DNA from 3 places in the Microbacterium algihabitans genome. Region 2 is predicted to be linked to each of the others. Evidence: predicted binding sites of a transcription regulator. Region 2 holds the regulator's gene; each other region holds the start of a gene.

Region 1 (10,030 bases), on a different contig from region 2:
TCCTGTGTGTCTTCCGGGGCTGCCCCCAGTCTCCGTGCGCCCACCCGCCCGCACCCCGGGGGTTGAGGGATCGGTCCTCGTGGCCTATACGCGGGGGAGACGCGTCAGGCGCGGCCGCGCAGGATCAGGTGCCAGTAGACCCACGGAAGCACGCGGCGGTCGGCGATCCACGAGAGCCGGCGCTCGCGATACAGCGAGCGCCAGAACGGGACGCTCGGCTGCAGCCGGCCCTGGCGGTCGAACTCCGCGAACACGACGGTGCCGCGCGACACCGTGAACGGCACCACGCTGTACCCGTTGTAGGTCGCCGTGGGCGCGCGCCCGGCCAGCACGGCCGTCATGTTCTGCACCAGCGCCTGGGCCTGGCGGCGGATCGCTCCGCCCGAGCGGCGCGTGGCGACGGTCGCGGCATCGCCGAGGGCCCAGATCTCCGGATGCCGGGTGTGCTGGAACTTCTCGGGGTCGACGTCGACGAAGCCGTGCGGGTCGTCCGGGGCCGCCAGGCCGCTACCGGCGATCCACTCGGGCGCCCGCTGCGGAGGGACGGCGTGCAGCAGGTCGTAGGCGATCGTCTCCTCGGCGTCGCCGTGGCCGATCGTCACCGTCCGTGCCGCGGCATCCACCGCTCGAAGCTCCCGGCTGTAGTGCACCTCGATGCCGTACTCGTCGAGTTTGCGCTGAAGTTCGCGGTCGATGGCGGGGATGCCGAAGGGTACGGGGTCGGGGCACACGAAGACGACGCGGATGCCGTCGCGCACGCCGATCGAGCGCCACCAGTCGCAGGCGAGGTACATCGGCTTCTGCGCCGCGGCTCCGCACGACGCGGGCTCGGGTGGCTGCGTGAAGACCACGGTGCCGGAGCGGAAGTCACGGAGCGCGGGCGAGGCCTTGGCCGCCAGGTCGTAGTCGTAGTTCGAGATGCCCGTGGCATCCGCCATCGCCTCGGGAAGGCCCGGAACCTGCTCCCACGCCATGCGGAGGCCCGCGCACACGACGAGTTGGTCGTAGTCGATGCGACCGCCCGACACCAGGTGCACGCGTCGGGCGTCGGGGTCGACCGTGAACGCCTCGTCGCGCAGCCACCTCACCCCCGGCGGGATGACGTCGGCCTGGGGGCGGACGGCCTCCGAGGCGCGGGCGGCGCCGCCGGCGATGTGGGACTGCAGGGGAGCGAACACGTGCTGTTCCCGCGGCTCGATCACGGTGATGTCGCCGAGACGGGCGCGGTGCAGGCGCCCGGCGATCGACAGTCCGGCGTTGCCGCCGCCGATCACGACGATGCGCGGGGTCGCGCGGGCGGGCACGGCGGAACGGGGGTCGGGCATGGGGGATCCTCTCGTTCGTCCCACCGTGCGTCATCGGCGTAGACGCCGCCAGCACCTTGACAGGTGCCGCTCACGACGGCGACGACGGTCGCAGGGACCTGTCAAGGGGCACCGGCCGATGACCGCGGCCCCGTTTGATGAGAGAGCCGCGCCACCCGCGGCTTCGCGTCTGCGACGAAAGGACCCTCTCATGAGCGACGCCTCGATCGACCCCACCCCCTCCGACGCGGCTATGGCGGGCGTGCAGCCGCTGCGCGACGGCGACACCTCCATCGAGCCCGATCCCACGCTCGACCCCGCCCAGGCGGAGTGGGACGCCACGACCGCCATCGACGGGGGCGCCGACCCCGACGACATCAACCCTGCCACCGCGACGGGTGCCGACCCGGCCGAGATTCCCGCCGACGACAGCGACATCCCGCTCGAGGACATTCACCCCGAGTCCACCGGCACCGACTCGCAGGGTATGGACCCGGGCGTTGTCGAGCTGGGCGAAGAGGGACAGGGCGACCTCGCTCCCGAAGACCTCTGAGACGTCTCGCGAACACCGCACGATGCCCCGACCCTCGATGAGGGGGCCGGGGCATCGTCGCGTGCGGACTACTGCTCGATCAGCTGAGGCGTGCTCTCGTGTGCCTCGATGACACCGTCGTGCTCGTCGGTCGAGACGGCGATGCGGCGCGGCTTCGCCTTCTCGCTGACCGGGATCGTCACGCTCAGCACCCCGTTGCGGTACGACGCGCTGATGCCGTCGGTGTCGATGCCCTGCCCGAGGTTGAGCTGGCGGACGAACGACGCCGTCTCGCGCTCGCGCGTGATCCACTTGACGCCCTCGCCCGAGCCGAGGGTGCGCTCGGCGCGGATCGTGAGCAGCTGGCCGTCGACGTCGATGTCGACCGAGCCGGGGTCGACACCGGGGAGGTCCGCCGCGAGCACGTAGTGGTCGCCGTCGCGGTAGAGGTCCATCGGCATCCGTCGCGGACCACCGCCGCGGCGAGCGTCGAGGAGCGTCGACGCGAGGCGGTCGAGGTCGCGGAAGGGGTCGTAGGTGGCCATGGTCGTTCTCCTTTTCGATCGGTCGGGACTCGGATCCCCGATGTTCTGTGAAGTTGAGTCCATGTGGCTCAACTGCGATCAGATTAGCACTCGGCACAGGAGAGTGCCAAGACCCTGCATGCGAAATTGGCGCACCTCGCCGAGCCCATCGGCCCTGACGCGAGCCCCGTGCGCGTCGGCATTCGTGGCCCTTCCCGACACGGTCAGCGCGGGCGACGCAGCGGGATCCGCGACCAGCCCCCGCTCACGGCACCGGGATCGTGCTGGGGAGCGAGGACGGCTCCGGTGGTCGTCGGCGCGGGGCGACGCCGCAGTCCCAGCGCGTGCTGCAGCGTGCGGATGAAACGGTCGTACACGCGCGGCGCGAAGAACTGCAGGGGGCGGGTCACGAACTGCGCCGCTCCCACGCCGACCTCGTGACGGGGCCCGCGCGTCACCCGCACGACGGCCCGGGCGACGCGGTCGGCCGACACCACCGGCGGCAGAGGGAAGGGCGTGCGCCCCGTCGAGTTGGAGGCGCGCTGGTAGATGGGGGTGTCGATGCTCGCCGGGAGCACGATCTTCACCCGGATGCCGCGGTGCGCGAGCATCTCCTGCCGCAGCGACCGCGTGAATCCGAGCAGGCCGTGCTTCGCGGCGACGTACGACGAGACGTACGGGCCCGCCACCTGCGCGTACAGCGAGCCGACGAAGACGATCGTCCCGGTGCCGCGGGCGAGGAAGTGGGGGAGCACCGCCCGCGCCGCGCGCATGTGGCCGGTGAGGTTGGTCTCGATGACCCGGTCGCGCACGGCATCGGGGGTGTCGGCGATCGACCCGTACGAGAAGACGGATGCCGAGGCCACCCACACGTCGATGCGTCCGAACCGGAGGAGGGCGATGTCGGCGGCGCGCTGCGGGCCGTCGGCGAGAGCGAGGTCGATCGACGCGGTCTGCACCTCGGCCCCGCGAGCGCGGCATTCCGCGGCGGCGGACGCGAGCGCCTCCTCGTCTCGGGCCACCAGCACGAGACGCGCCCCCTGGCGGGCGAAGCGCAGGGCGGTGGCACGGCCGATCCCGCGGGATCCTCCGGTGATGACGACGACCTGGGGCATCGGGGTCTCCTTCGAGGCTTCTGCGGAACGCTGCTGCCCCGGCGCTCGCGACGGTAGGCGGGAGGGGATCGGATGCCGCGGGGGTTGACGTACCGACGGCCGACGCCCGTGCGCACCGGCGGGCCGCCCGGTGGACACGCCGTTCCCGGATGCCGATCCGCGGCGCGTCGCGCCGGATCCCCGCCGTTGTGCCCGGCGACCCCGCCGCGGGCCACCGGACCGCCGCAGCGCGGTAGCGTCGGACCCGTGACGGATGCCGCGACCACGAGGTCGCCCCTGCGGGCCCTGTGGGGCGCGACCCACCCCGGGCCGACGCTCGTCGTGACCGTCCTCTCTCTCGCGCTGGGCATCGCCGCGGGGCTCGAGCCGTGGCGCCTGGGTCTGCTGGTCGTGGCGGTGTTCGCGGGGCAGGTCTCGGTCGGACTGTCGAACGACGCGATCGACGGCGCTCGCGATGCCACGGTCGGGCGCACCGACAAGCCGATCGCGGGGGGAGCCCTCACGCCCGAGCGCGCCCTGGCCGTGGCCGTCGGAGCCCTCGTGCTCGCCGTGCTGCTGTCCGCGCCGCTGGGGGCTGCCCTCGTCGCGGCGCACGCGATCGCCCTCGCCTCGGCCTGGGCGTACAACGCCGGGCTGAAGTCGACCCCGGTCTCGATCGTGCCGTTCGTGCTGAGCTTCGGTCTCTTCCCCTCGTTCGCGACCCTCGCCGGCCCCGACCCGGAGCTCGCTGCGCCGTGGGCGGCGCTCGCGGGAGCCGCGCTGGGCGCCGCCGTGCACCTCACCAACGTCGTGCGCGACCTCGACGACGACCGCCGCACCGGCGTGCGCGGGCTGCCGCACCGCCTCGGTGCCCGCGCGTCGGTGCTGATCGCCGCGGCCGGGATCGTGGTCGGAGCACTCGCGGTGCTGCTCGGGCCTTCGGGCGGGGCGAATGCCGTCGGGACGGTGTTCTTCACGGCCGTCGTGGTGGTCGCGGTCGTCACCGCGGTACTCGTGCTGGTGCGGCCTCCGGGCCGCGCGGTGTTCCAGCTGACGATGCTCGCGGCGCTGCTGCTGGCCGCGCAGCTCGTCGTCTCCTAGGAGCCGGTCCTCAGGTTCCGGATGCCGCCCGGTCGAGGCGCATCGCGTAGGCCCGGGTGAACAGCGCGCCACCCGGTCCGCGCAGGGCGGTGCGGAGCGCTGCGGAACGGGCCGCGTGCGCCCGCGGACCGGAGGCGCGGCCCAGCAGGGTGTTGAGGAAGGCGAGGCGCGCGGCGTGCCGGGCCGACGCGAGGCGGTCGCGCTCCCAGCGGTCGACGCCTTCGCCGTCGCCCCCGCGCGCCCACGGGGCGAGCAGCGGGGCGAGCGTCAGGGCGTCGAGCAGTCCGAGGTTCATGCCCTGACCGCCGATCGGGCTCACCTCGTGCGCGGCGTCGCCGACGACGATCACCCGGCCGCGACGGAGTGCGGGAGCCACCGCGCGGCGCACGCCGAAGCTCGACGCCCCGGTGGTGTCGACCTCGACCCCCGTGCGGCGCGCCACCGCCTGGTGCAGGAAGGCCGCGGCATCCGGAACCTCTTCCCGCCCGGCCCACGCGACGAGCCTCCTGCGTCCGTCGGGGAGGGGGAACGACTCGACCACGCCGTCGCGCTCGAGGTGCACGCGGGCGACCGGGCCGCCCGGCGCGGTGACGTCGGCCATGACGTAGCGATCGGGGTAGTGGTGGGTGCGCACGGCGCCGTCGCGGTAGACGAGCGAGCGTCCCGCCCATCCGGATGCCACGACCACGACCTTGGCGCGCAGGTCGTCGGCCCCCGCGATGCCGATCCGCACGCCGTCCGCCTCTTGCCGCAGCGACTCCACGGTCACCCCGCGCCGCACGGGCGGGGCGAGGGCGGTCAGCACCTCGATCGTGTCGGATTGCGGCAGCGCCGCCACGTACGGGTGCCGCGCCCGCAGGCGATCGAAGCGGATCGCGGCGAGCAGCCGTCCGTCGGCTCGGGCCTCTCCGCGCGCGATCCGCACCGCTCGCTCGAGGATCCCGTGGGTGGCCCCCGAGGCCTCGAGCAGGGCGAGGGCGGGGGAGTGGATGCCGATCGCCCGCGTGCCCGCTCCGACTTCGGTGCGACGTTCGACGAGGGCCACGTCGACGCCCCGCGCGCGCAGGTCGGCGGCCAACGCCAGCCCGACGGGGCCGGCGCCGACCACGAGCACCTCAGTCATCGGCATCCGCCCGCCCTCGAGCCGCGGCGAGCACCCGGAACGGCGCGGGGGTCTCCACCTGCCAGGGCGAGCCGAGGGCCGCGGCCAGCTCGGGCGCGCGATAGCTCCGACGGATCGAGCGCAGCCCGTCGACCCGCAGGAAGGTGCCGGCGGCCAGAGGGGCGATCCCCGCGGCGTACAGGGCGTAGGCGAGGCGTCCGCGGGCGATGTCGGCGTGCAGCACGCGTCCGCGCGAGAGGGCGAGCGAGTCGTCGGCGAAGCGCCGCAGCCCGTCGGCGTCGAGATGGTGCAGCACGTGGTTCGAGATCACGAGGTCGAACCTCTCGCCCGCGGCCAGCAGGTCGTCCGACCCCTGCGCGACGAACCGCACGCCGGATCGTTCGCGCTCGCGCGCGGCCTCGAGGGCGCGCGGATCGGGGTCGGCTCCGACCCACTCCACCTCGAGTCCGTCTCGCGCGGCCAGCCCCGCGAGCCGCACCACGACGTCGCCGCCCCCGCATCCGAGATCGAGCACGCGCGCCGGCCGGCCCAGGGCCCGCAGCTCGGGGCGCACCCGCGTGCGGTACACGTGCCCCCACGCCGAGACGAGACGGTTCACCACGTCGAACCGCCGATACGTCGCGGCGAGGGCCCGGGGGTCGCAGTCGGGGTCGTCCATCAACTCGGTCAGCGCGGTGTCGCGCCGGGCGAGCGTGCTCACGCGCCGGTGCGGCGCATGGTCAGCCGCGCCGCCTCCACCGTGAGCCCCGGCCCGAACGCGAGGGCGGCCACCCTGTCGCCTTCGACGCGCTCCGCATCGGCCAGCAGGTCGCGCAGGATGAACAGCAGCGTCGCGCTCGACATGTTGCCGTGTCGGCGCAGCACCTCGCGCGAGGGGGCGAGGGCGGCGGCATCCAGACCCAGGGCGTTCTCGACGCGGTCGAGGATGCTGCGCCCGCCCGGGTGCACGGCCCACGCGTCGACGGCGGAGAGATCGCCCAGTACGTCGTCGGCGATGGCCGAGATCTCGCGCCCGATGATCCGGGGCACCTCGGGGGTCAGGGTCATCTCGAACCCCGAGTCGCCGACGGTCCAGGCCATGTCCTTCTCGCCGTCGTCGGTCACGTGGGTGGCGAATCCGTCGAGGTCGAGGCCGTCTCGAGAGGAGTTCCCGGATGCCACGACCGCCGCTCCCGCACCGTCGGCGAACACCGAGGCGGCGACGATCTGGTCGGGGTGCGAGGAGGTCTGCCAGTGCAGGGAGCACAGCTCGCAGCACGCGACGAGCACGACCGCCGCGGGGTCGTCGCCGACGATGCGGGCGGCGAGGCGGAGGGCGGGGATCGCCGCCGCGCAGCCGATGAAGCCGAGGTGGTAGCGCTCGACCGTGGGCGAGAGTCCGAGGTCGCGCACGAGGTGGTAGTCGGGCCCGGGGGCGAACATGCCGGTGCACGACACCGTCACGACGTGGGTCACCTCGTTTGCCCCGTACCCCGACCCCGACAGCGCTCGACCTGCGGCCGCGGCGAAGAGGTCGGGCGCGCGGCGGCGGTACTCGTCATTGCGCGCTCCGGTCGGGGGCATGAGCAGGGTGTCGCCGTCGCGCACCGGGAGCCCCTCGACCTCGGTGCCCGCCAGCTGCGGCAGCACGACGTGGCGGGTGTCGATGGCGGCCGCGTCGAACGCCGCGCCCACGAGGCGTTGACTCTTGCGGTCGAACCCGGGTTGCGCGGCGAACAGGTCGCGCAATGTCGTCTGGGAGACACGGGTATCGGGCAGGGCCGTGCCGATCGACACGATGCGGGCGGTCATGCCTCACCTTGACACGGTTTCACCCGACCGGGCGCGGATCGGGGACCGGTTGTCGTGCGCGGCTTCTCGTGCCAGCGCCTCAGGCGGCGACCAGATCCGGCAACAGCAACCCCGCGATGGCTCCACGGTAGTCGTCGATCATGCGCCGTCGGTCGAGGCGCCCGCGGGCGGCGACGGCCGCGGCGCGCAGGGCGGGCCGGTGGGCGAGGGCGTGGGTCCAGGCCGCCACGATCGACGACTCGTCGCGGGCGGTCACGAGGCCGAACCCGTCGATCATGCGCGCGGCGTCGCCGACGTCGGTGGTGACGGGAACGGCTCCGGATGCCGCCCCCTCGACGAGACAGAGGGGCGAGGCCTCGCCGAAGGCACTCGTGAGGGCGACGATGTCGGCGATCCGGTACAGCTCGGGCATGTCCTCGCGCAGCCCGAGCGCGTGCAGGTTCACCGACTCGCCCACTCCGCTCTCAGCCCGCAGGGCGCGGAACGCGGGGTTGTCGGCCGTCATGCCCGAGCCGCACATGACGTAGTGCGCTCCGGGCGCGCGACGCGCGTGCGTGGCGACCGCGCGGAGGAAGAGCCCGGGGTCCTTCATCGCGTCGAACCGCGCGGCGAGCAGCACGACGGGGGCGGAGTCGGGGATGCCGAGGCCCGCGCGGATGCGCCGGCGCTGCACGCGCGTGCCGGGGCGGAAGCGTCGCGTGTCGATGCCGTTGTCGATCACCCGCGCCTCGCGGGCGACGACACCGGCGTTCGCGTAGGCGAGCGAGGTCGATTCGGCGCACGAGATCGTGGCGGTCACGGCGCCGCTGCCCGCGGCATCCGTCAACCACTCGAGAGCGGGGCCGGAGTGCGTCGGGTCGGAGCGGTGCAGGCACGCGGCGATCGGGCGGCCGGGGAGCAGACCTGCACGCTCCAGCGCGACGACGAGGCTGAGCGGCTGCTCCTTCAGAGAGAGCACGACGTCGGCCTCGGTGAACAGGGCGGCGGCCCGGGCGAGCTCGGTCGCGGTGAACTCCTCGGGGGCGAGGGGACGATCGCCCGCGATGCGGTCGAAGGTGTCGATGACGACCCCCGCCTGCTGCAGGCGGCGGAAGCGCGTGTCGTCGCGGGCGAACTGCATCGAGGCGTCGCGACGCGCGGCGGAGGTGAGCGAGAGCACGCGGTGCTGCTGCGCCCCGCCCTGCGACAGGCCGGCGACCACGTCGGAGTGGAGGATGCGCGCCCCGCCGGCGAAGAAGCCCTCGTAGAGCGAGAGCACACGGATGGGTCGAGTCATCGTCAGTCGCCTTCGGGGCCGGGGGTGGGGCACCGCGGACGCGGTCGTCCCATGCTGAAGGCTCGACCCCGAGTGGTGGGTTACGTCCACGAGACCATCGCATGAACGCCGGGACACGACCCGGTTCGCCCCCGTGAACGAGCCGACGCGCCGGCTCCCGGGGGAAGGAACCGACGCGTCGGGTGAAGGGGCGGTCGATCACGCCGGGGGCGCGACCTTCTTCGCCTCGCCGACCTCGTGCGTGCGCGACCAGGGCCACCGCTTCGTCGCGGGCGCCGTCGCCGACGGCTGGGGGGCCTCATCGATCGAGCGCGGGCCGATGCCGTTGCCCATGGCGGCGGTCATCGCGATGCTCCACACCGAGCCCGTCTGCCGTCCGCTCTGCTGTCCGTAGATCATGGTCGTTCTCCTCGCTCCCGTCTCCCGACGGGGATGCCCGTCTCCCGACGGGGTCGTGACCTCAGTCCTAACCCCGCGATGCGCGGCGAGACGCGCCCTTGACAGCGGTGACACGGTGAGCATGCCCGGCCGGGAACCGCGTACTTCGCCGCCGGGCCGACCCGCGGGGCGTTCGCGAAAGGGTGGCGTGTGCGTCGGCTCGGAGTGTCACGATGACGGCGCGCGGGCGCAAGCGGGCGGCGCTCTGGGTTGCAGTGAGTACGATCGTGCCTCGTGCAGACGTCTACCGGTGCTTCGACGCCCCCCTCGCCGGGGTCGGACCTGAGTCGCGCGCTGCTCGCTTACGGCGAGGCCCGCCGCACGGCGGCCGCGGAAGCGCGGCGCGTCCTCTCGCTCAACGAGCTCGACGCGCGCGCCCTCATGTTCGTCGCCGAGAACCCGGGAGCGCGTCCCTCGCACGTGCGCGACCACCTGGGCATCACCTCCGCGGGCGTCACGACCCTCATCGACCGCCTCGTGCAGCGCGGCGCTGTGCGCCGCGACCTCGACGACGAGGATCGCCGCGTCAACCACATCACCGCGACCGTCGATCTCGACGCCGAGCCCTGGCGTCACCTGCGCGCGTTCGACGCGGGCATCGAGAAGGCCGTCGCCGATCTCGACCCCGCCCACGCCGCCATCGCGGCCAGCGTTATCGATCAGCTCATCGGGGCCACCGACAGCTGAGCATCGGCGACCGTCCGGATCGCCCGCGGATCACGTCGCCGACGAGGCGTCGGGTCAGGAGCGTGCGACGAACGCTTCGGAGCGCGCCTGCAGGAACGAGCACAGAGCGCTGAGCGTCGCGAGTTCGCCAGACAGCGCCATGACGCGTCCGGCGGGCAGC
Region 2 (10,030 bases):
ACGGCCTTGTCGAGCTTCTTGCCGGCGGTGACGAGCGCCTTCTCGGCGGCCGCCTTGTCTCCGGCCAGCACGGCCTCGCGGGTGCGACGCACGTGCGTGCGCAGCTCGCTCTTGACGGCCTTGTTGCGCTCGCGCGCCTTCTCGTTGGTCTTGTTGCGCTTGATCTGCGACTTGATATTCGCCACGTCGACGGTCTTTCGTTTGAGTGAGTGTTGGAAGTGCCGGGCGAGCGGTAGAGGGGCGCTGCACCGGCGATCGTGGAGGTCGGGAAAAACCCCACACGCAAGCCAAGAAGCGAGTCTAACAGGTCGAGGCTTCGACCGTTGTGAGCGCCACGTTCAGCACGGCGTTGAAGACGCGCGGCCGCATCGCCGTCACGAGGTGGGTCGTGCGCGGGACGACGATGAGCTCGGCATCCGGAGCGATCGTGGTGAACAGCTTCTCGTTCATGCGCAGCTGGTCCCACTGCCCGTTGACGAACCAGAGCGGCACGTCGATCCGGCGCAGCGCCGTCAGAAGATCGAGCACCGACAGCGACGCGAGAGCGGTGTCTTGTGCGTCGAACGCGTAGCCGCCGGCTCCGAAATCCGGGCGCGTCTCGGCAGGGAGCGTGCGGTCGAGCACCCGATTGGTGAGGCCGAGGCCGCGGTCGGGCAGGCTGTCGAACCGTCGAGCGAGGAAACGGTAGGCGGCGAGTCCGATCCCGCGGGGGAGAGAGGTGCAGGATGCCGCGACGAAACCCCCGACCGGGGGAGCGTCCTCGCTCCCGGTGTAGGCGATCGACAGCAGACCGCCCATCGAGTGCCCGACGAGCAGCACGGGGCCGCGGGAGGCGGCATCCCGAACCGCCCGATCGATCGTCGCGAACGCCTCGTCGAGCGTGAACTCCTCGCCGCGGCGGGTTCCGTGCCCCGGCAGGTCGACGGCGGTGACGGGGGTGCCGCGTTCTTCGAGGTACGCGACCTGCGCGCGCCACATGGTCGCCGACGTGCGGATGCCGTGCACGAGCACGACCTGGACCGTCATGGCATCCACTGTAAAAGGCTCCGGAGGCCGAGAGCCTGAGCGCTCGCGGACGGCGATGTCGGCGCACCACCGTAGAATCGACGGAACATGTCACCGCGCGCCCTGAAGCCCCTCGAGCCGTCTGCCACTCCGCCGGAGCAGATCCGCAACTTCTGCATCATCGCTCACATCGACCACGGCAAGTCGACGTTGGCCGACCGCATGCTGCAGATCACCGGCGTCGTCAGCGACCGCGATATGCGCGCGCAGTACCTCGACCGCATGGACATCGAGCGCGAACGCGGCATCACGATCAAGTCGCAGGCGGTGCGGATGCCGTGGTCGACTCGCGCGATCCCTGAGCTTGTCGAAGGGCAGGGACCCGAGCAGACGTTCGCCCTGAACATGATCGACACGCCCGGTCACGTCGACTTCACCTACGAGGTCAGCCGATCGCTCGCGGCGTGCGAGGGAGCGATCCTGCTCGTCGACGCCGCTCAGGGCATCGAGGCGCAGACGCTCGCCAACCTCTACCTCGCGCTCGAGAACGATCTGACGATCATCCCGGTGCTGAACAAGATCGACCTGCCCGCGGCCGACCCCGACAAGTACGCCGCCGAGCTCGCCGGCCTCATCGGCGGCGACCCGGCCGACGTGCTGCGCGTCAGCGGCAAGACCGGCATGGGCGTCGAAGCGCTGCTCGACCTGATCGTCGAGAAGATTCCCGCCCCGGTCGGCAAGGCCGACGCTCCGGCGCGCGCGATGATCTTCGACTCCGTCTACGACGCCTACCGCGGCGTCGTCACCTACGTCCGCATGATCGACGGGTCGTTGCAGCCGCGCGAGCGCCTGCAGATGATGTCGACGGGGGCGACGCACGAGGCCCTCGAGATCGGCGTCTCGAGCCCCGAGCCGGTTCCGACCAAGGGTCTCGGCGTGGGCGAGGTCGGCTACCTCATCACGGGCGTGAAAGACGTGCGCCAGTCGAAGGTCGGCGACACGATCACCACGCACCGCAAGCCCGCGACCGAAGCGCTGCCCGGGTACACCGACCCCAAGCCCATGGTCTTCTCGGGCATCTATCCGATCGACGGCAGCGACTACGCCGAGCTGCGCGAAGCGCTCGACAAGCTCAAGCTCTCCGACGCGTCGCTGCAGTACGAGCCCGAGACCTCGGTCGCCCTGGGCTTCGGTTTCCGCTGCGGCTTCCTCGGTCTGCTGCACCTCGAGATCATCACCGAGCGCCTGTCGCGCGAGTTCGACCTCGACCTCATCACCACCGCTCCCTCGGTGACCTACGAGGTCACCACCGACACCGGCGAGACGGTCTCGGTCACCAACCCCAGCGAATACCCCGACGGTCGCGTCGCCTCGGTGTCGGAGCCGATCGTCAAGGTCGGCATCCTGCTGCCCAAGGACTACGTCGGTACCGTGATGGAGCTCTGCCAGACGCGTCGCGGCACCCTGCTGGGCATGGAGTACCTCAGCGAAGACCGCGTGGAGCTCCGCTACCACATGCCCCTCGGCGAGATCGTGTTCGACTTCTTCGACCACCTCAAGAGCCGCACGCAGGGCTACGCGAGCCTCGATTACGAACCCGCCGGCCAGCAGACCGCCGACCTGGTCAAGGTCGACATCCTGCTGCAGGGCGACAAGGTCGACGCGTTCAGCTCGATCGTGCACCGCGAGAAGGCCTACGCCTACGGCACGCTCATGGCCGAGCGTCTGCGCAAGCTCATCCCGCGCCAGCAGTTCGAAGTGCCCATCCAGGCCGCGATCGGCGCGCGCATCATCGCGCGCGAGACGATCCGCGCGATCCGCAAGGACGTCCTCGCCAAGTGCTACGGCGGTGACATCACCCGAAAGCGCAAGCTCCTCGAAAAGCAGAAAGAGGGCAAGAAGCGCATGAAGATGGTGGGCCGTGTCGAGGTGCCGCAGGAGGCGTTCATCGCCGCCCTGTCGGGCGACGTCGAGACCAAGAAGTAACGCACCACACCGAGAGGGGTGAGCCATGCGCAGGCAGAGTTTCACCGATGACACGGTCGACTACGCAGCCGTCGGCGCCACCCAGGCGCACGACCTCATGCAGTACCCGCCCGAGCACTCCGTGCCGGCCGAGGACTCGTGGCGCATCGGCAGCGGCGAAGAGCGCTTCGCCGCCGCCGGCGAGCTGCTGCTGTCGTGGGCGCCGCTGCGCACCGGAGAACTGAGCATCACCGACGTGCGCCCCGCGGCCAACGCGGGGTACTCGGGGGTGGGTTTCGACGCTGACGGTGCCCCCGTGGCCCCCTCGAGCCTCGAGGCCGAGCAGCGCTTCGCCGCCGACGGCACGCCGTTCGTCAGCCCCGGCGCCGGAGTCCGTCTGCACGGCAAGGTCGACGGCCACCGCGCCGATGCCGAGCTGCGCGTGATCTCGGTCTTCGAAGAGCCCCGTCGTGTCGGCTTCATCCTCGGCACCGTCGGACACTCGATCGTCAGCGGCGAGGAGCTGTTCGCGGTCGAGTGGCGCGACAACGACGAGGTGTGGTTCGTCGTGCGTGCCTTCGACCGGCCCACGGCCCCGTCGTACCGCCTGTTCACGAGCCGCGTGCGCCGTCGGCGCAAGGCGTTGTTCGCTCGCTACCTGCGAGCGATCTCGCCGCTGTACTCGTCCTGATGGGCGGTCCGCTCCCGCTCGGAGACCCGGCCCCCGCCGACGGACGCCTGCCCGCCGACCTCGAGATCGACCCCACCGCCGACTTCGGTGTCTACCTGCACGTGCCGTTCTGCCGCGTGCGGTGCGGGTACTGCGACTTCAACACCTACACCGCCAGCGAGTTGCGCGGCGCCCGGCAAGACGACTTCGCCGACACGCTGAACGCCGAGGTGCGTCTGGCGGGGGCAGTGATGGATGCCGCGGGCGGTCGCCGCTCGGCATCCACCGTCTTCTTCGGGGGAGGCACGCCCACCCTGCTGCCGCCGGGGGATCTGGCGCGCATGCTCGACGCGGTGCGCGGGGAGTTCGGCATCCGCGACAACGCCGAGGTCACGGTCGAGGCCAACCCCGACACGGTCGACGACGCCATGGCGCGCACCCTCGCCGACGCCGGCGTGAACCGTCTGTCGATCGGCATGCAGTCGGCTCGGCCGCACGTGCTCGCCGCCCTCGACCGCACGCACGATCCCGCCAACGTGGCCACGGCCGTCGCCGCGGCCCGACGCGCGGGTCTCGACGTCTCGCTCGACCTCATCTACGGCGCGCCGGGGGAGTCGCTCGACGACTGGCGCGCCTCTCTCGAGGCGGCCACGGCCCTCGAACCCGACCACATCTCGGCCTACGCGCTGATCGTCGAAGACGGCACCAAGCTCGCTCGCCAGATCCGCTCCGGCGTGGTCGCTGAGCCCTCCGACGACCTGCAGGCCGACATGTACGAGCTCGCCGACGACCTGCTCGCCGCCGCCGGCTACGACTGGTACGAGGTGTCGAACTGGTCGCGCGGCGTCGAGCACCGCTCGCGCCACAACCTCGCGTACTGGCGGGGGACCGACTGGTGGGGCTTCGGGCCGGGCGCGCACAGCCACGTCGCGGGGCTGCGCTGGTGGAACGTCAAGCACCCCGCCGCCTACGCCCAACGCCTCGCCGCCGTCGAGTCGCCCGCGGCCGCGCGGGAGCGCCCCGACGAGACCGCGCGTCGGCTGGAGTCGGTGCTGCTGCGCAGCCGCATCCGCGAGGGTCTGGCGGTGTCGGAGATCCTCGGCGAGGGCCGCAAGAGTGTCGCCGCGCTCATCGCCGACGGGTTGATCGAGGGGGCGGATGCCGTGCACGGGCGCATCGTGCTGACCCGGCGCGGACGCCTGCTCGCCGACGCCGTGGTGCGGGCGCTCACGGTCTGAGCGTCGCGCGGGCGCTCCCGCGGCGGCCTCCGCGAGCCGCCCGGCGCAGTGTCGGGGCTATCCCGTAGAATTGGCACTCAAGAGACGCGAGTGCCAGACGGGAGGAGCATCGCATGGTGTCGGAACGTGGCCTTCAGGTGCTCCGCGCGATCGTGCAGGACTACGTCGACACGCGTGAGCCGGTCGGCAGCAAAGCCATCGTCGAGCGCCACGCCTTCGGGGTGTCGGCCGCGACGATCCGCAACGACATGGCCCTGCTCGAAGACGAAGACCTCATCGTCGCCCCGCACACCTCGTCGGGGCGCGTGCCCACCGACAAGGGCTACCGCGTGTTCGTCGACCACCTCGCCGAGCTCCGTCCGCTCTCGGGTGCACAGCGCAGCGCCATCACGTCGTTCCTCGACGAGGCCGGCGACCTCGACGACCTCCTCGCCCGCACGGTGCGCGCACTCACTCAGCTGACCGGTCAGGTCGCCATCGTGCAGTACCCCTCGTTCGCCCGGGCCAACGTCTCGCACGTCGAGCTCGTCGCCCTCGGCGGCCCCCGCGTGCTGGTCATTCTCGTGACCGACACCGGCCGTGTCTCGCAGCGCATCTCGTTCGTGCCCGTCGAGCCGAGCGAGGCCGACGTCACCCAGCTGCGGGCCCGCGTGAGCGGTCTGCTGGTTGGCCGCAGCGTCGCCGACAGCTCCCAGCGGGTGGCCGCGGCCCTGGCCGACGGCCCCCGCCCCGGGGTCGTCGTCGACGCCCTCGCCGACGCCGTGCTGCGCGTGGTCGGCGAAGAACTCGAGGAGTTCCGGCAGGATCGCCTCGTCATGGCCGGTGCCGCGACGCTCGCCAAGCGCGAGCAGGACTTCCGCGGCAGCATCTACCCGCTGCTCGAGGCCATCGAAGAGCAGGTGACGCTGCTGCGCCTCATGAGCGAGATGGTCGCCGACGAGCAGGGCCTGTCGGCCAGCATCGGGCGGGAGAACGAGCCGTTCGGCCTCGTCGAGGCCTCGGTGCTCGCCAGCCGCTACGACGGCTCCACCGGCGGAGCGCGCGTCGGACTCCTGGGTCCCATGCGCATGGACTACTCCTCGAACCTCGCGGCGGTCCGTGCCGTCGCGCACTATCTGACCCGGATGCTCGAAGACGACGACAGCTCTCGTTGACTTTCGAGAGATCGAGCACCCCAAAGAGAACAACCCCGCGTGAGCGGGCAGGAAGGCGATTGTGGCTGACCACTACGAGGTCCTGGGTGTCGAACGCGACGCCAGCCCCGAAGACATCAAGAAGGCGTACCGCCGTCTGGCGCGCCAGTTGCACCCCGACGTCAACCCGGGAGAAGACGCCTCCGAGCGCTTCAAGCTCGTCACGCACGCCTACGACGTGCTGAGCGACCCCGAGCAGCGCCGCCGCTACGACATGGGCGGCGACCAGAGCCCGTTCGGTGGCGGGGGAGCAGCCGGCTTCGGCGGCTTCAGCGACATCTTCGAGACGTTCTTCGGCGGCGCGCAAGCGGGCGGCGGCGGTCGCGGTCCCCGTCCGCGCTCGCGCCGGGAGCGCGGACAGGACGCCCTCGTGCGCGTCACGCTCCAGCTCGGCGACGTCGTCTTCGGCGCCCACCGCGACCTCGAGGTCGACACGGCGGTGCTGTGCGAGACCTGCAAGGGCGCGTGCACGCAGCCCGGCACGAGCGAGGTCACCTGCGACATCTGCCACGGCTCGGGTCACGTGCAGCGCACCGTGCGCAGCCTGCTCGGCAACGTCGTCACCAGCGCCCCCTGCACCGTGTGCCAGGGCCACGGCACGACGATCCCGTACCCCTGCGGAACATGCCAGGGCCAGGGCCGCGTGCGCGCGCGCCGCACGGTCTCGGTCGACATCCCCGCCGGCGTCGAGTCGGGCCTGCGCCTGCAGCTGCCCGGTTCGGGTGAGGTCGGCCCCGCGGGCGGACCCAACGGCGACCTCTACCTCGAGATCACCGTCGAGGCTCACGAGGCGTTCAGCCGCGAGGGCGACGACCTCGTCGCAACCCTCGAGGTGTCGATGCCGGATGCCATCCTCGGAGCAAACGCGACGATCGAGTCCCTCGACGGAAGCGTCGACCTCGAAGTGCGCCCCGGCGTGCAGTCGGGCGACGTGCTGACCATCAAGGGCCGCGGAATCACCCCGCTGCGCGGCACCCAGCGCGGCGACCTCAAGGTCGGCGTGCACGTGGTGACGCCCACGCGCCTCGACAACCGCGACCGCGCCCTCATCGAGGAGTTCGCCAAGCGCACCAAGGCTCCCAAGCCGCGCCTGGCCGAGCACCAGCAGGGCATGTTCAGCAAGTTCCGCGACCGCTTCCGGCACTGACCGTGGCGCTGCACTTCGTCACCGACGAGGCGGGTGGCGCCCAGCCCGGCGACACCGTCGAGCTCACCGGATCCGAGGCGCACCACGCCGCCGCCGTGCGTCGCGTGCGCGTCGATGAGGCGGTGACGCTCGGCGACGGCCGCGGAGCCTGGCTGTCGGGCGTCGTCACCGCGGCGTCGCCGAAGCAGGTCGAGGTGCGGGTGACCGGCCGCGAGGTCGTACCCGCGCCGTCACCGCGCTTCGTTCTCGTGCAGGCGCTGGCCAAGGGCGACCGCGACGAGCTCGCCGTGCAGGCGGCGACCGAGCTCGGCGTCGACGTGATCGTGCCGTGGCAGGCGTCGCGCAGCGTCTCGCGGTGGGATGCGAAGGCCGATAAGGGCCTCGCCCGCTGGCGCACGATCGTTCGCGAGGCGGCCAAGCAGGCGCACCGGGCGTGGATCCCCGAGGTCGAGACGGTGGCCCGCACGGCCGACCTCGTGCGTCTCGCCGAGACCTCGCTCGTGCTGGTGCTGGAGCCCTCGGCATCCGACCGTCTCACGTCCGTCGCGGCGGAAGCCTCCGACGGGCGCGACGTCGTGCTCGTGGTCGGCCCCGAGGGGGGCATCGCACCCGAGGAGCTTTCGGCATTGGCCGACGCCGGCGCTCGACTCGTGCGCCTGGGCGACACGGTGCTGCGCACCTCGACCGCGGGTGCCGCGGCGATCTCGGTGCTGTCGGCGGCGCACGGGCGCTGGTGACCCGACCCTCCGCTCGCGATCTCGGCGGTTCGCGGTCCTCTCTCCGGTTCAGGGCGGATTCCGCATGTCGGGGCGTGAATTGTGCGCCCCGCAAAACAGATCCCGCCCCGAACCAGCGGTGTCGGCGCCCGGCTCTCTCATCTCCCGGTTTGGGGCGGATTCCGCATGTCGGGGCGTGAATTCTGCGCCCCGAACGACGGAATCCGCCCCGAACCGCGCGAGGAAGCCACGCGCCGCGCATCGGCGCAACGGCCCCGCCTCGATGTCGGAGGCCCTCACTAGACTGGATGCCATGAGCGAACCGTCGATCTTCACGCGCATCCTGCAGGGCGAGATCCCCGCCGAGATCGTCGCCGAGACCGAGAACGCCTTCGCGATCCGCGACATCGCGCCGCAGGCGCCGGTGCACCTGCTGGTGATCCCCAAGACGCAGCAGTACCGCAACGTCGTCGAACTCGCCGCGGGCGACCCCGACCTGCTCACCGAGGTCATCGGCCTCGCGAACTCCGTCGCCGCGGAGCACTCCGACGGCGACTTCCGTCTGATCTTCAACACCGGCGAGGGCGCCGGTCAGACCGTCTTCCATGTGCACGCCCACGTCCTCTCGGGTGGCCTGAACGAAAAGAGCCTGGGTGGCTGATTCCCCCGAAGAAACCGTCTCCGACCGCATCGAGGTCGACGGCGTGGCCATGGTGCAACTGCTCGGCCCGCAGGACCGCCTGCTGCGCGTGGTCGAGAAGGAGCACCCCGACGTCGACGTGCACGTGCGCGGCAACGAGATCACGCTCTCGGGCACGCCCGACGCGGTGCGCGCCGCCCGCGGCCTCGTCGACGAGCTGCTCAGCATGACCCGCTCGGGTCACGGCCTCGACCCGGCCGACGTGACCAGCTCGAACCGGATGCTGCGCTCCGACGGCGGACCCCGTCCGTCCGAGGTCATGGGCGAGGCGATCCTGTCGTCGCGCGGAAAGACCATCCGGCCCAAGACCGCGGGCCAGAAGGAGTACGTCGACGCGATCGACGAGAACACGATCGTGTTCGGCATCGGCCCCGCCGGTACCGGCAAGACCTACCTCGCGATGGCCAAGGCCGTGCAGGCGCTGCAGCGCAAAGAGGTCACGCGCATCATTCTCACGCGTCCCGCCGTCGAGGCGGGGGAGCGGCTCGGGTTCCTCCCCGGCACGCTCACCGACAAGATCGACCCCTACCTGCGGCCGCTCTACGACGCGCTGAACGAGATGATGGATCCCGAGATCGTCCCCAAGCTCATGGCGACGGGCACGATCGAGGTCGCACCGCTGGCCTACATGCGCGGGCGCACGCTGAACGACTCGTTCGTCGTGCTTGACGAGGCGCAGAACACCACGCCCGAGCAGATGAAGATGTTCCTCACGCGCCTCGGCTTCGGCACCCGCATGGTCGTCACCGGCGACATCACCCAGGTCGACCTGCCGCAGGGCGCGTCCGGTCTTCGTCTGGTGACGCGTGTGCTCGACGACATCGACGACATCCACTTCTCGCGCCTCACCAGCGACGACGTCGTGCGCCACAACCTCGTCGGGCGCATCGTCGACGCGTACAGCGAATACGACGAGAAGCGTCTGGCCGCTCGACGCGAGCGCGACGAGGCCTCCGAATTCGCCACCCGTGCGGAGCGACGCGGCCCCGGTGCCGCCGGTCCCCGCGATCACCTCCCGAGACGAAACCGCTCATGACGATCGAGATCAACAACGAATCCGACCACCAGGTCGACGAACAGGTGCTGCTGCGCCTCATGGAGTACAACCTCCAGGAGCTGCACGTCAGCCCCGACGCCGACGTGGCCATCGTGCTCGTCGACGAGGGCGCCATGGAGTCCCTCCACGTGCAGTGGATGGACGAGCCCGGCCCCACCGACGTGCTGAGCTTCCCGATGGACGAGCTGCGTCCGGGATCCGAAGACGCTCCGACCCCCGCGGGTCTGCTCGGCGACATCGTGCTGTGCCCGGCGGTGGCCGAGACGCAGGCCGTCGCCGCCAAGCACTCCACGCTCGACGAGCTGATCCTGCTCACCACGCACGGGCTGCTCCACCTGC
Region 3 (10,030 bases), on a different contig from region 2:
ACGTGAACGACACACCCGACGAGGCGGCACCGATGACGACGTCGGCGCCCGCGTCGACGAGCTCGGTGGCCGACTGCGTGGCGATGTCGGTGGTGGTGTCACCCGAGTCGCGCTCGGTCAGCTCGGTCTTGAAGGGGAAGTCGCCGCCGGTGGCCTCGATGTCCTTGATGGCGAGCTTGACACCCGCGACCTCGGGCGGGCCGAGGAAGGCGAGGTTACCCGTGGCGGGCAGGATCGTGCCGACGTGGAACGTGCCGTCGGCGGTCGAGGTTGCCCCGCCGCCGGACGATGCGCTGGGCGCTGCGGCTTCGCTGCCGCCGCCACCAGAGCATCCGGCGAGGACGAGCGCGCTGGCGCCGACCAGGGCGATACCGCCGAGGACCTTCGCGGTGCGCGTACGCGTGAAGACGTTCATAGGGCTCCTTGCTGTGAATGAACGTTCGGCGACCCTTTGGGCCGCCTGGTGTCCCCAAACCTAATCGGCCGCGCATTTTCCGCGTGTTGCCGTTCGTTAACGATGTGGGTCGAAGCGGTCACGGCCGCATAACGGTTGGCATCGCGCGTTGACGGAGCCCCTCATCGCACCTACCCGACGGGACCGATTACGAAGAAGGAGCCGATTCGAGAAGCGCGATCCCGCGGGGTGCTCACACTCTGGCAGACCCCCGCCGCCGACGTCTGTAGACCGAACGGGGGACGCGGGGCGCTCAGACGGGTTCGACGACGTCGGCGACCACTCGGCGGTTGCGCCGCGACGCGATGACGGAGTCGACGCTGAGCATCGCCAGGGCGATCCACACGAGGGCGAAGCCGATCCACCGCTCGATGGTCATCGGCTCACCGAGCACCCACACGCCGATCGCGAACTGGATGATCGGCGCCACGAACTGCAGCAGTCCGATCACCGTCAGCGGCACGCGCCGCGCGCCCGAGGCGAACAGCAGCAGGGGCACGGCGGTGACGGCGCCGGCGAGCAGCAGGAGCACGGTGTGCAGCACGCCCGCGGTGCCGAGGGTGATGCCCGTGAGGTTCGCCACGAAGAACAGTTGGATCACGGCGACCGGCAACAGCCACATCGACTCGAGGGTCAGCCCGCTGACGGCGTCGACCGCCGGCCCGATCTGCTTCTTCACGAGACCGTAGAAGCCGAACGAGAACGCCAGCGTCAGGGCGATCCAGGGGAAGGCGCCGTAGCCGATGACGATCACCGCGACGGCGACGACGGCCAGGCCGATCGCGATCCACGGGATCACGCGCAGCCGCTCGCGCAGAACGATGACCCCCAGCAGCACGGTGACGATCGGGTTGATGAAGTAGCCGAGGCTCGTCTCGATCACGTGCCCGGTCAGCGCCCCGAACAGATACGTCTGCCAGTTCACGTAGATCAGCACGCCGGCCAGCGCCGTGAGCGCCATCAGCCGCGGCTGGCGCACGATCGCGAGGAACGCCTTCCAGGTGCGCAGCACCGTGAGCAGCAGGAGGCAGAACACGAACGCCAGGATGATTCGCCACGCGACGACCTCGAACGGGCCGGTGGGGGCGAGCTGCAGGAAGTAGATGGGCAGGACGCCCCACAGCAGGTAGGCGGAGAAGGCGTAGAGCACTCCGCGGTTGCTCCCGCCGGTGGGTGCGGGGGCGGCGGGGGTCACCGATTCAGCCTACGCGGCGCGAGGAGAGGCCGAGCGACGCCGGTGCACTCTTTCCTGCCAGAGGCCCCGGCCGATCCCGGGAACGACGAAGACCCCGGATGCCGTGGCATCCGGGGTCTTCGGAGGATCTCACTCGATCAGCGGACGACGACCGCCAGCACGTCGCGAGCCGAGAGCACGAGGTACTCTTCGGCGCCGAACTTGACCTCGGTGCCGCCGTACTTGCTGTAGAGCACGCGGTCGCCGACGGCGACGTCGAGGGGGACACGGTTGCCGTTGTCGTCGATGCGGCCGGGGCCGACGGCGACGACTTCGCCCTCCTGCGGCTTCTCCTTGGCGGTGTCGGGGATGACGAGACCACTCGCGGTGGTCTGCTCAGCCTCGACCTGCTTGATGACGATGCGGTCCTCGAGCGGCTTGATGGAAACCGACACGGTCTACCTCTTCTTTCTCGTTACAGAAGACTTGTCAGCACTCACGCGGGGAGAGTGCTAATCCGAGTGTAGAGAAGCGTTGGCACTCACGCAACGCGAGTGCCAACACGGCCGCCCGCCTAGGCTGAATCAGTGGACACCAGCGAGCTGACCGCCCTGCTCACGCCCGAGGGCCTGCGCCTCCTCGACGAGGCCGGACCCATCGCCTCGACCGACGACGCCGCCCGCACGGTGTCGCGCCTGCGCGCCGCGGGTCACTCCCTCGACCTCGTCTCGGCGGTCGTCGGGCAGGCACGGCTGCGGGTCAAGGCGGCGACGAAGTTCGGCCCGTTCGCCGAACGCATGCTCTTCACCCGCGCAGGCCTCGAGCAGGCGACACGTTTGTCGATCGCGGCCCGCCACGCCGGCCGCTTCCGCGCCGCCCGCATCGACAGTGTCGCCGACCTCGGCTGCGGGATCGGCGGCGACGCCCTCGGGATGGCGGGCATCGGCATCCGGGTGCACGCCGTCGACGCCGACGAGGTCACCGCGGCGATCGCGGCGTACAACCTCGCTCCGTTCGGCGATGCGGCCTCTGTCACCCACGCGCGCGCGGAAGACGTCGACCTCAGCGGGACGGATGCCGTGTGGCTCGACCCCGCGCGACGCACGGCGGGCCATTCCGAGACGCGCCAGGTGTCGGCCGCCGAGTGGTCGCCCTCTCTCGAGTGGGTGTTCGAGCTGCTGAAGACGAAACCGGGCGGAGTGAAGCTCGGGCCGGGCTTCGACCGCGCCCAGATCCCCGACGACCTCGAGGCGCAGTGGATCAGCGCCGACGGCTCGACCATCGAGCTCGTGCTCTGGTCGGGCTCCCTCGCCCGCGAAGGCGTGCGGCGCGCCGCCCTCGTCGTGCGCGGGAGCGACGCGTGGGAGCTCACGGCGCCCGCCGACACCCCCGACGTCGAGGTGCGCGAGCTCGGCGCTTTCGTGCACGAACCCGACGGCGCCGTCATCCGCGCGCGCCTCATCGGCGAGGTCGCCCGAGCGCTGGATGCCGGGATGCTGGCGCCCGGCATCGCCTACCTCACCTCCGATGCGGCGCTGACGAGTCCGTTCGTGTCGTCGTTCCGCGTGCGGGAGCAGCTGCCCGCCGACCCCAAGAAGCTCGCGCAGGCGCTTCGCGCGCGCGGCATCGGCACCCTCGAGATCAAGAAGCGCGGCGTCGACGTCGACCCGGCGGTGCTGCGCAAGAAGCTGTCGCTGCGCGGCGACGAGTCGGCGACGCTGATCCTCACCCGCGTGGGCTCGAAGCGCCTCGCCCTGCTGGCCGACCGCGTGTGACGACAGACCCGCTCCGACGCGTCAGACCACGGCGAGCTGCGAAAAACCCCAGATCAGCCATCCGGCGCTGAAGACGATCGACAGCAGCGAGAGGCACAGCGACCAGACCCCCACCCGGGTGCTGTCGTGGGGTCGCCGCAGCGAGACGATCGACAGGATCACCGCGACGGCGCCCAGCGGCAGCAGCCAGCCGGTGAAGAACGAGGCGACGAGCGCGAGGATCGCCGCCGCGAGCGCCCCCGGTGCGAGCGACCGCGGGGTCGGCGGTGCGGGCGGCACGTAGGGGATCAGGTGATCGCCGAAGGCGGCCATCTCGAGCTGGGCGGTCGGCAGTCGCTCGGGGTCGTCGTCGGCCGGGGCGGCAGCAGACCGCGACGCCTGCGCGGCGAGACGGGCGGCGTCCGACGGGTCGAGAGAAGGCACGGGCGGGGCGTCCTTGCGGGCGCGTCGCGTGGGCGGTGTGGGCTCGCTCACGGGGCGCTGCCCGAGGGGAGCATCGGAGCCACGGCATCCGGGTCTTCGTCCACCTGGATCTCGGTCACCGGGAGCGTCGAGTCGGCCCCGAAGGCGAGCGTCGAGGGGCGGCGACCCGACGAGATCAGTTCGGCGGCGAGCGCCGCGATCATCGCACCGTTGTCGGTGCACAGTCGCAGGGGCGGAATGCGCACCGCGACGCCCGCGGCCGCCGCCCGCTCGAGGGCGACGTCGCGCAGGCGCTTGTTGGCGATCACTCCCCCGCCCAGCAGCAGACGCGGCACCTCGAATCGCGCGCACGCGTCGAGGGCCTTCGTGACGAGCACGTCGACGACGGCCTCGCGGAACGACGCCGCGACGTCCGACACCGGCACCGGCTGACCGGCAGCCTCGTGCTGCTCCACCCACCGGGCGACGGCGGTCTTGAGCCCCGAGAACGAGAAGTCGTAGCGGTGCGCGGCCATGTCGGAGGCCCGCGAGAGGCCCCGGGGGAAGCGGATCGCCGTGGGATCGCCGTCGGCGGCCGCCCGGTCGATCTCGGGTCCGCCGGGGTAGGGCAGCTTCAGCAACCGGGCGACCTTGTCGAAGGCCTCGCCCGCGGCGTCGTCCATCGTCTCGCCCAGCAGTTCGACGTCGCTGGTGAGATCGCGGACGAGCAGCAGCGAGGTATGACCGCCGCTCACCAGCAGCGCGACGGTCGGATATTCGAGCTCGCCCGCGTCGGCGTCGAGGATGTCGGCGGCGATGTGACCGACCAGGTGGTTCACCGCGTACAGCGGCTTGTCGAGCGCGACCGCGAGGCCCTTTGCCGCTCCGACGCCGACCATCAGCGCGCCGGCGAGACCCGGGCCGCTGGTCACGGCCACGGCGTCGAGATCGGCCAGGGTCACGCCGGCCTCGGCGAGCGCGGCGTCGATCGAGGGCTGCAGCGCCTCGAGGTGGGCGCGCGCGGCGACCTCGGGCACGACGCCGCCGTAGCGCGCGTGCTCGTCCATACTCGACGCGATGGTGTTGCTGAGCAGCTGCCGACCGCGCACGATCCCGATGCCGGTCTCGTCGCAGCTGGTCTCGATGCCGAGTACGAGGGGCGCGTCCATCAGCACCATCCCTTTCCGCTGGTGGTGGTGGGGGTCTCGGAGATCCCGGATGCCGGCTCCTGCGCACGCCGCGCGCTCCAGCCCCGCAGGTCGAGCTGCATCACGATCGCGTCGACGTCGTCGGGCTGGTAGTACCGCGGTCGTCGTCCGACCTCGACGAAGCCCTCGGAGAGGTACAGCCTCTGCGCGACCGGGTTGTCGGCGCGCACCTCGAGGAACACGTCGTGCACCTCGCGCCGCGCGGCTTCGTCGAGCAGGGCGGCGAGAAGGGCACGGCCCCGCCCCCGACCCCGCGCGGACTCGGAGATCGTGATCGTCTGGATGTCGGCATCCCGAGCCCCGCGCACCGCGCGCAGGCCCGCGTAGCCGACGAGACTCCCGGCCTCTTCGACGACGACGTACCAGCCGTGCGGCGAGGCCAGCTCTTCGCGCATCATGGCCGGGCTCCAGGCGTCGGTCGGGAACGACGCGTGCTCGAGCGCCATGATCGCGTCGAGGTCGGCGGCGGTCGCCACCCGCGTCGACATCAGCTGACCCGCTTCGGCGCGTGGGCGGCGACGACGTCGGGGCTGCGCAGGTACAGCGGCTCGGGGCCGGCGAGCGTGCGATCGGCGTCGAGAGCGCGCGCTGCGGCGAGCGCGATCATCGCGGCCGACACGCTCGTGGCGTCGTAGCGGCGTGCCCCGCGCTCCTCGAGGCGCGCGTCGAGGTCGTCGCGAGGGCTGAGAGCCGCCTCGGTCACGCGCACGGGCAGTCCGTCGTCGTCGAGCCCGTCGTAGACGCTGTAGGCGAATTCTCTGCGGCGGGCGTCGGTCACGACGGCGAAGCGGCCGGTCTCGGTACCGGTCAGGGCGTCGGCGAGCAGCACGCCGAGGGCGACGCCGTCGTGGCTCGGCACGGCGACCAGCGGCACGCCGCGACCAAGCGCATAGACCCGAGCGGTGGCGATGCCCACGCGCAGCCCGGTGAAGGGCCCCGGTCCCATGCCGATCGCGACATGCGTCGGCGCGGGAGCTGCGGTGGTGGCGCGTCGCAGCAGGCCGCCGATCACCTCGGCGTGCCCGAGAGGGTTGCTGCTCTGCTCCTCGGCGAGGATCTCGCCGTCGCGAGCGATGGCCGCGACAGCGGTGCCGAGCGAGGTGTCGATGCCGATGATCACGGTTCCAGGGTAGTCGGCGCCTCCGACACGGCATCCGGGACCGCCTCCGCTCCGAAGAAGGGACATGGATGCCACCGACCTCGGCCTGCGCCGCGTCGTCGTTCCGACGGGGGTGGGGCCGATCGTCGTGCGCGCGGGTCGGGCGTCGGGGAACCCCGTCGCCACGGTCCTCCTGCACGGGGCCGCGGGATCGTGGCGCACGTGGGTACCGCTCATCGCGGCATCCGACGCCCTGCGCCTGCCGCTGTCCGACATCGTGGCAATCGACCTCCCCGGCTGGGGCGAGACGCCGGGCCCGGTCCCCGACCCCGCCGACCTCGCGGTCGCTGTCGCCGCCGTCGCCCGGGCACTCGGCTACCCGCGCTGGCGCATCGTCGGCCAATCCCTCGGCGGCGTGATCGCCCTCGACGTCGCCGCACGCTTCCCGAACGACACCGTCGCGGTCGGCGTGGTCTCACCGAGCGGCGCCGGAGCACGTACCGTCGGCCGGCGCCCGATCGCGAAGGCGGCGCGGTTGCCGTGGCTCGCCGGGATGGTTCTGGCCATGCGCATCCTGCGCGCGCTCGGACCGCTGTCCGCCCCGCTGCTGCGGGTCCTGCGCCGCACGGGTCTGCTGCACCGTTTGGCGCGGCCCCTGTTCCGGCATCCGGACGGGGTGGATCGGGCGGTGACCGACGCCCTCGCCACGGAGATCCGTCCGACGGCGTTCCTCGCCGCGATGCAGGCGTCGCGCACGCACGACGACGGCGTCTGGCGACGCATCTCCTGCCCCGTGCGCTCGGTCCGAGGCGAGCACGACGTCTTCGTCTCCGCCCGCGACGCACACGATTGGGCGCGCCTCATGCGCGACTACGACGACCGCGTGCTCGCCGACAGCGGCCACTTCGCCCACGTCGAGCAGCCGGTCGAGACGCTGCGCGCCCTCCGCGAGGTGTGGTCGGCGCATCGCGCACCCGCGCGCGGTGCCGGCGGCCGACAGCGGCCCACCGGCCAGACGCGGCGTTTCAGGGACGACGCGAGATCGTGACCGTCCGCGGGGCGTCGGCGTCGAGCTCGACGGTGTGCACCGCGATCTCACCGCAGGCGTTGTCGACACCGCGGCCGCCGACCTGACGCGAGATCTCGATCTCCCACCATCGGTCGGCCAAGTACTCCGCGACCCCGCGCCCCCACTCGACGATGACGGCGGATCCGGCCACGTCGATGTCGAGGTCATCGAGTTCGACGGCCGCCCCGAGCCGGTACGCGTCGACATGCACCAGCGGAGTCCCCCCGACCAGCGAGGGGTGCGTGCGCGCGATCACGAACGTCGGACTCTGGACGGGACCCCGGATGCCGAGACCCTCGCCGATCCCCCGGGTCAGGGTCGTCTTCCCCGCCCCGAGCGGGCCGGTGAGCACCACGACGTCGCCCGGCTCGAGGACGCGACCGATCGCGCGGCCGAGCTCCTCCATGTCGCCGGGGGCGTCGATGACGCGCTCGCCCAGCAGGTCGTCCGGAATGCTCATGCCCCGCCCTCCCGTCGCGGTACGCGCGCCCCCACCCGCGTGACGATCTCGTAGTCGATGGTGTCGGCGGCCTCCGCCCACTCGCGCGCCGAGGGCACACCCAGGGTCGGGTCGCCGAAGAGGACGACCTCGTCGCCCACGGCCACCGGGTGATCGCCGACGTCGACGACGAACTGGTCCATCGCGATGCGACCCGCGACGGTGAACCGACGACCGCCGATCGTCACGGGGCCCCGACCCGAGGCCTGTCGCGGCACGCCATCGGCGTACCCGAGGGGCACGAGCGCGAGGGTGGTGTCGGTCGTCGTGCGGTAGTCGTAGCCGTACGAGACCCCGGTGCCGGCGGGCACGCGGCGCACGGCCGCGACGGCGCCGCGCAAGGTCATCGCGGGGCGCAGACCCAGATCGGCGGGCGTCCGGTCGTCGAACGGCGAGACGCCGTAGATGCCGATGCCGATGCGCACGCAGCCCAGCCGCGCCTCGGGAAGGGCGATCGCCGCGTTCGTCGCGGCGATGTGGCGCAGCGGAGGGGTCAGGCCGACGCCCGCGGCGAGCACGACGCCCTCCTCGAACTTCGCCAGCGCCGCCCGATCGTCGTCGATGCTCGTGTTCGACAGGTGGGAGAACAGCCCGACCACGCGCAGGCGACCGATCCGCTCCAGACGCGCGGCCTCCGAGAACACCTGCCGCCAGTCCGCCGGTGCGATGCCGTTGCGCGAGAGCCCGGTCTCGATCTTCAGGTGGACGGCGGCGGGGCGCTCGCCCTGGGCGGCCTCCGCTGCCCGCAACAGCTGGTCGAGGTCGGAGATGCCGAGCTCGACCTCGTGTCGCACGGCCTCGACGAACGACGCGCCGGGCGCGTGCAGCCACGCGAAGAGCGGGGCGCGGATGCCGGCGCGACGCAGCGCCAGGGCCTCGTCGATGTCGGAGACGCCGATGCGGGTCGCCCCTCCCCGCAGCGCCGCCTGCGCCGCGCGGAACGCACCGTGGCCGTAGCCGTCGGCCTTGACCACGGCGATGATCTCGGAGCCGGTCAGCCGGCGCAGGTGCCGGACGTTCTCGGTGATCGCGTCGACGTCGATGAGCGCTTCGCGCAGCACCCCGGATGCCATGCTCACGCGGTGTCCTCTCGGGTGGGTTCGATTCCGGATGCCGCCTCGGCGACCACGTAGGCCGTCGCGAGCCCGGCATCGTGCGACATCGACAGGTGCACAGCGGTGATGCCGCGTGCAGCGATGGTCGCCGCCGTCTCTCCGCTGAGCGCGAAGACGGGGCGACCCGACGGCTCCGAGGTGACCTCGATGTCGGTCCAGTGCACGCCGTCCGACCCTCCGAGGGCCTTGATGAGCGCTTCTTTCGCGGCGTACCGGGCGGCCAGCGATCTCGGCTTGAGCACGCGCTCCGCGGGGGCGAACAGACGCGGCAGCAGGCGCGGGGTGCGAGCGAGGTGCTCCTCGAACCGCGGAACGTCGACCAGGTCGACGCCGATTCCGACGATCATGGGCCCTCCCCTCTCGGCATCCGTTCCATTCTGCCGGTGCCGGCGGGCACCCGAGACGACGAAGGGGCCGGATGCCACGGCATCCGGCCCCGAAGACGACGAGTCCTACTCGACCGTCACCGACTTCGCCAGGTTGCGCGGCTGGTCGACGTCGAGGCCCTTCGCCTCGGCGAGGCCCATCGCGAAGATGTGCAGTGGCACCACGGCCAGCAGCGGCTCGAAGAGGGGGGCCGCGAGCGGGATGCGCAGAACCTCATCGGCGGCGGGCAGCACGGCCACGTCGCCCTCCTCGGCGATCGCGATCACGCGGGCACCGCGGGCGCGGATCTCCTCGATGTTCGAGACGACCTTCTTGTGCATCTCACCCGACCCGCGCGGGCTCGGGACGACGACGAACACGGGCTGTCCGGGCTCGATCAGCGCGATGGGACCGTGCTTGAGCTCGCCGGCGGCGAAGCCCTCGGCGTGGATGTAGGCCAGCTCCTTGAGCTTGAGCGCACCCTCGAGCGCGATCGGGTAGCCGACGTTGCGGCCGAGGAACAGCACCGAACGGGTGTCGGCCATCCAGTGCGCGAGCTGCTCGATGCGCGACTGCTCGGTCTCGAGCACGCGGGCGATCTTGCCGGGCACGGCCTCGAGCTCGGTCACGGCCTCGACGGCCACGACGGGGTCGATGGCGCCGCGCACACGGCCCACGTGCAGCGCAAGCAGGTACAGGGCGGTGATCTGCGCGACGAAGGCCTTGGTGGAGGCCACAGCGACCTCGGGGCCGGCGTGGGTGTACACGATGGCATCCGACTCGCGCGGGATCGTGGCGCCCTGGGTGTTGCAGATCGACAGCGTCTTGGCACCGCGCGAACGCGCGTACTTCACGGCCATCAGCGTGTC

The links. The regulator HrcA, encoded in region 2, represses chaperone genes, less so after heat shock. The targets are predictions, from matches to a motif close to TTNGCACTCGNNNNNNNCGAGTGCNAA.
Region 1: RWH43_RS09745 (Hsp20/alpha crystallin family protein) is a predicted target of HrcA. The motif match lies at 2,465-2,491, and genes of this name have one in related genera.
Region 3: groES (co-chaperone GroES) is a predicted target of HrcA. The motif match lies at 2,163-2,189, and genes of this name have one in related genera.

Annotation. Positions count from the first base shown of each region.
Region 1 is NZ_JAWDIU010000003.1:25,565-35,594, reverse strand. It holds gene RWH43_RS09755 (NAD(P)/FAD-dependent oxidoreductase) at 105-1,325, opposite strand; gene RWH43_RS09750 (sugar ABC transporter ATPase) at 1,516-1,857, shown strand; gene RWH43_RS09745 (Hsp20/alpha crystallin family protein) at 1,926-2,381, opposite strand; gene RWH43_RS09740 (SDR family NAD(P)-dependent oxidoreductase) at 2,585-3,475, opposite strand; gene RWH43_RS09735 (UbiA family prenyltransferase) at 3,722-4,555, shown strand; gene RWH43_RS09730 (FAD-dependent oxidoreductase) at 4,566-5,684, opposite strand; gene RWH43_RS09725 (methyltransferase domain-containing protein) at 5,671-6,336, opposite strand; gene RWH43_RS09720 (type III polyketide synthase) at 6,375-7,469, opposite strand; gene RWH43_RS09715 (glycosyltransferase) at 7,549-8,745, opposite strand; gene RWH43_RS09710 (hypothetical protein) at 8,944-9,144, opposite strand; gene RWH43_RS09705 (MarR family transcriptional regulator) at 9,418-9,870, shown strand; gene RWH43_RS09700 (hypothetical protein) at 9,925-10,030, opposite strand, start outside.
Region 2 is NZ_JAWDIU010000002.1:51,199-61,228, reverse strand. It holds gene rpsT (30S ribosomal protein S20) at 1-185, opposite strand, end outside; gene RWH43_RS07520 (alpha/beta fold hydrolase) at 301-1,026, opposite strand; gene lepA (translation elongation factor 4) at 1,114-2,991, shown strand; gene RWH43_RS07510 (DUF1990 domain-containing protein) at 3,017-3,661, shown strand; gene hemW (radical SAM family heme chaperone HemW) at 3,661-4,878, shown strand; gene hrcA (heat-inducible transcriptional repressor HrcA) at 4,992-6,032, shown strand; gene dnaJ (molecular chaperone DnaJ) at 6,094-7,218, shown strand; gene RWH43_RS07490 (16S rRNA (uracil(1498)-N(3))-methyltransferase) at 7,221-7,955, shown strand; gene RWH43_RS07485 (HIT domain-containing protein) at 8,248-8,595, shown strand; gene RWH43_RS07480 (PhoH family protein) at 8,645-9,670, shown strand; gene ybeY (rRNA maturation RNase YbeY) at 9,667-10,030, shown strand, end outside.
Region 3 is NZ_JAWDIU010000001.1:568,642-578,671, forward strand. It holds gene RWH43_RS02645 (ABC transporter substrate-binding protein) at 1-415, opposite strand, end outside; gene rarD (EamA family transporter RarD) at 708-1,649, opposite strand; gene groES (co-chaperone GroES) at 1,787-2,083, opposite strand; gene RWH43_RS02660 (THUMP-like domain-containing protein) at 2,216-3,403, shown strand; gene RWH43_RS02665 (hypothetical protein) at 3,425-3,826, opposite strand; gene tsaD (tRNA (adenosine(37)-N6)-threonylcarbamoyltransferase complex transferase subunit TsaD) at 3,874-4,974, opposite strand; gene rimI (ribosomal protein S18-alanine N-acetyltransferase) at 4,974-5,501, opposite strand; gene tsaB (tRNA (adenosine(37)-N6)-threonylcarbamoyltransferase complex dimerization subunit type 1 TsaB) at 5,501-6,133, opposite strand; gene RWH43_RS02685 (alpha/beta fold hydrolase) at 6,198-7,160, shown strand; gene tsaE (tRNA (adenosine(37)-N6)-threonylcarbamoyltransferase complex ATPase subunit type 1 TsaE) at 7,138-7,641, opposite strand; gene alr (alanine racemase) at 7,638-8,753, opposite strand; gene RWH43_RS02700 (holo-ACP synthase) at 8,756-9,142, opposite strand; gene glmS (glutamine--fructose-6-phosphate transaminase (isomerizing)) at 9,248-10,030, opposite strand, start outside.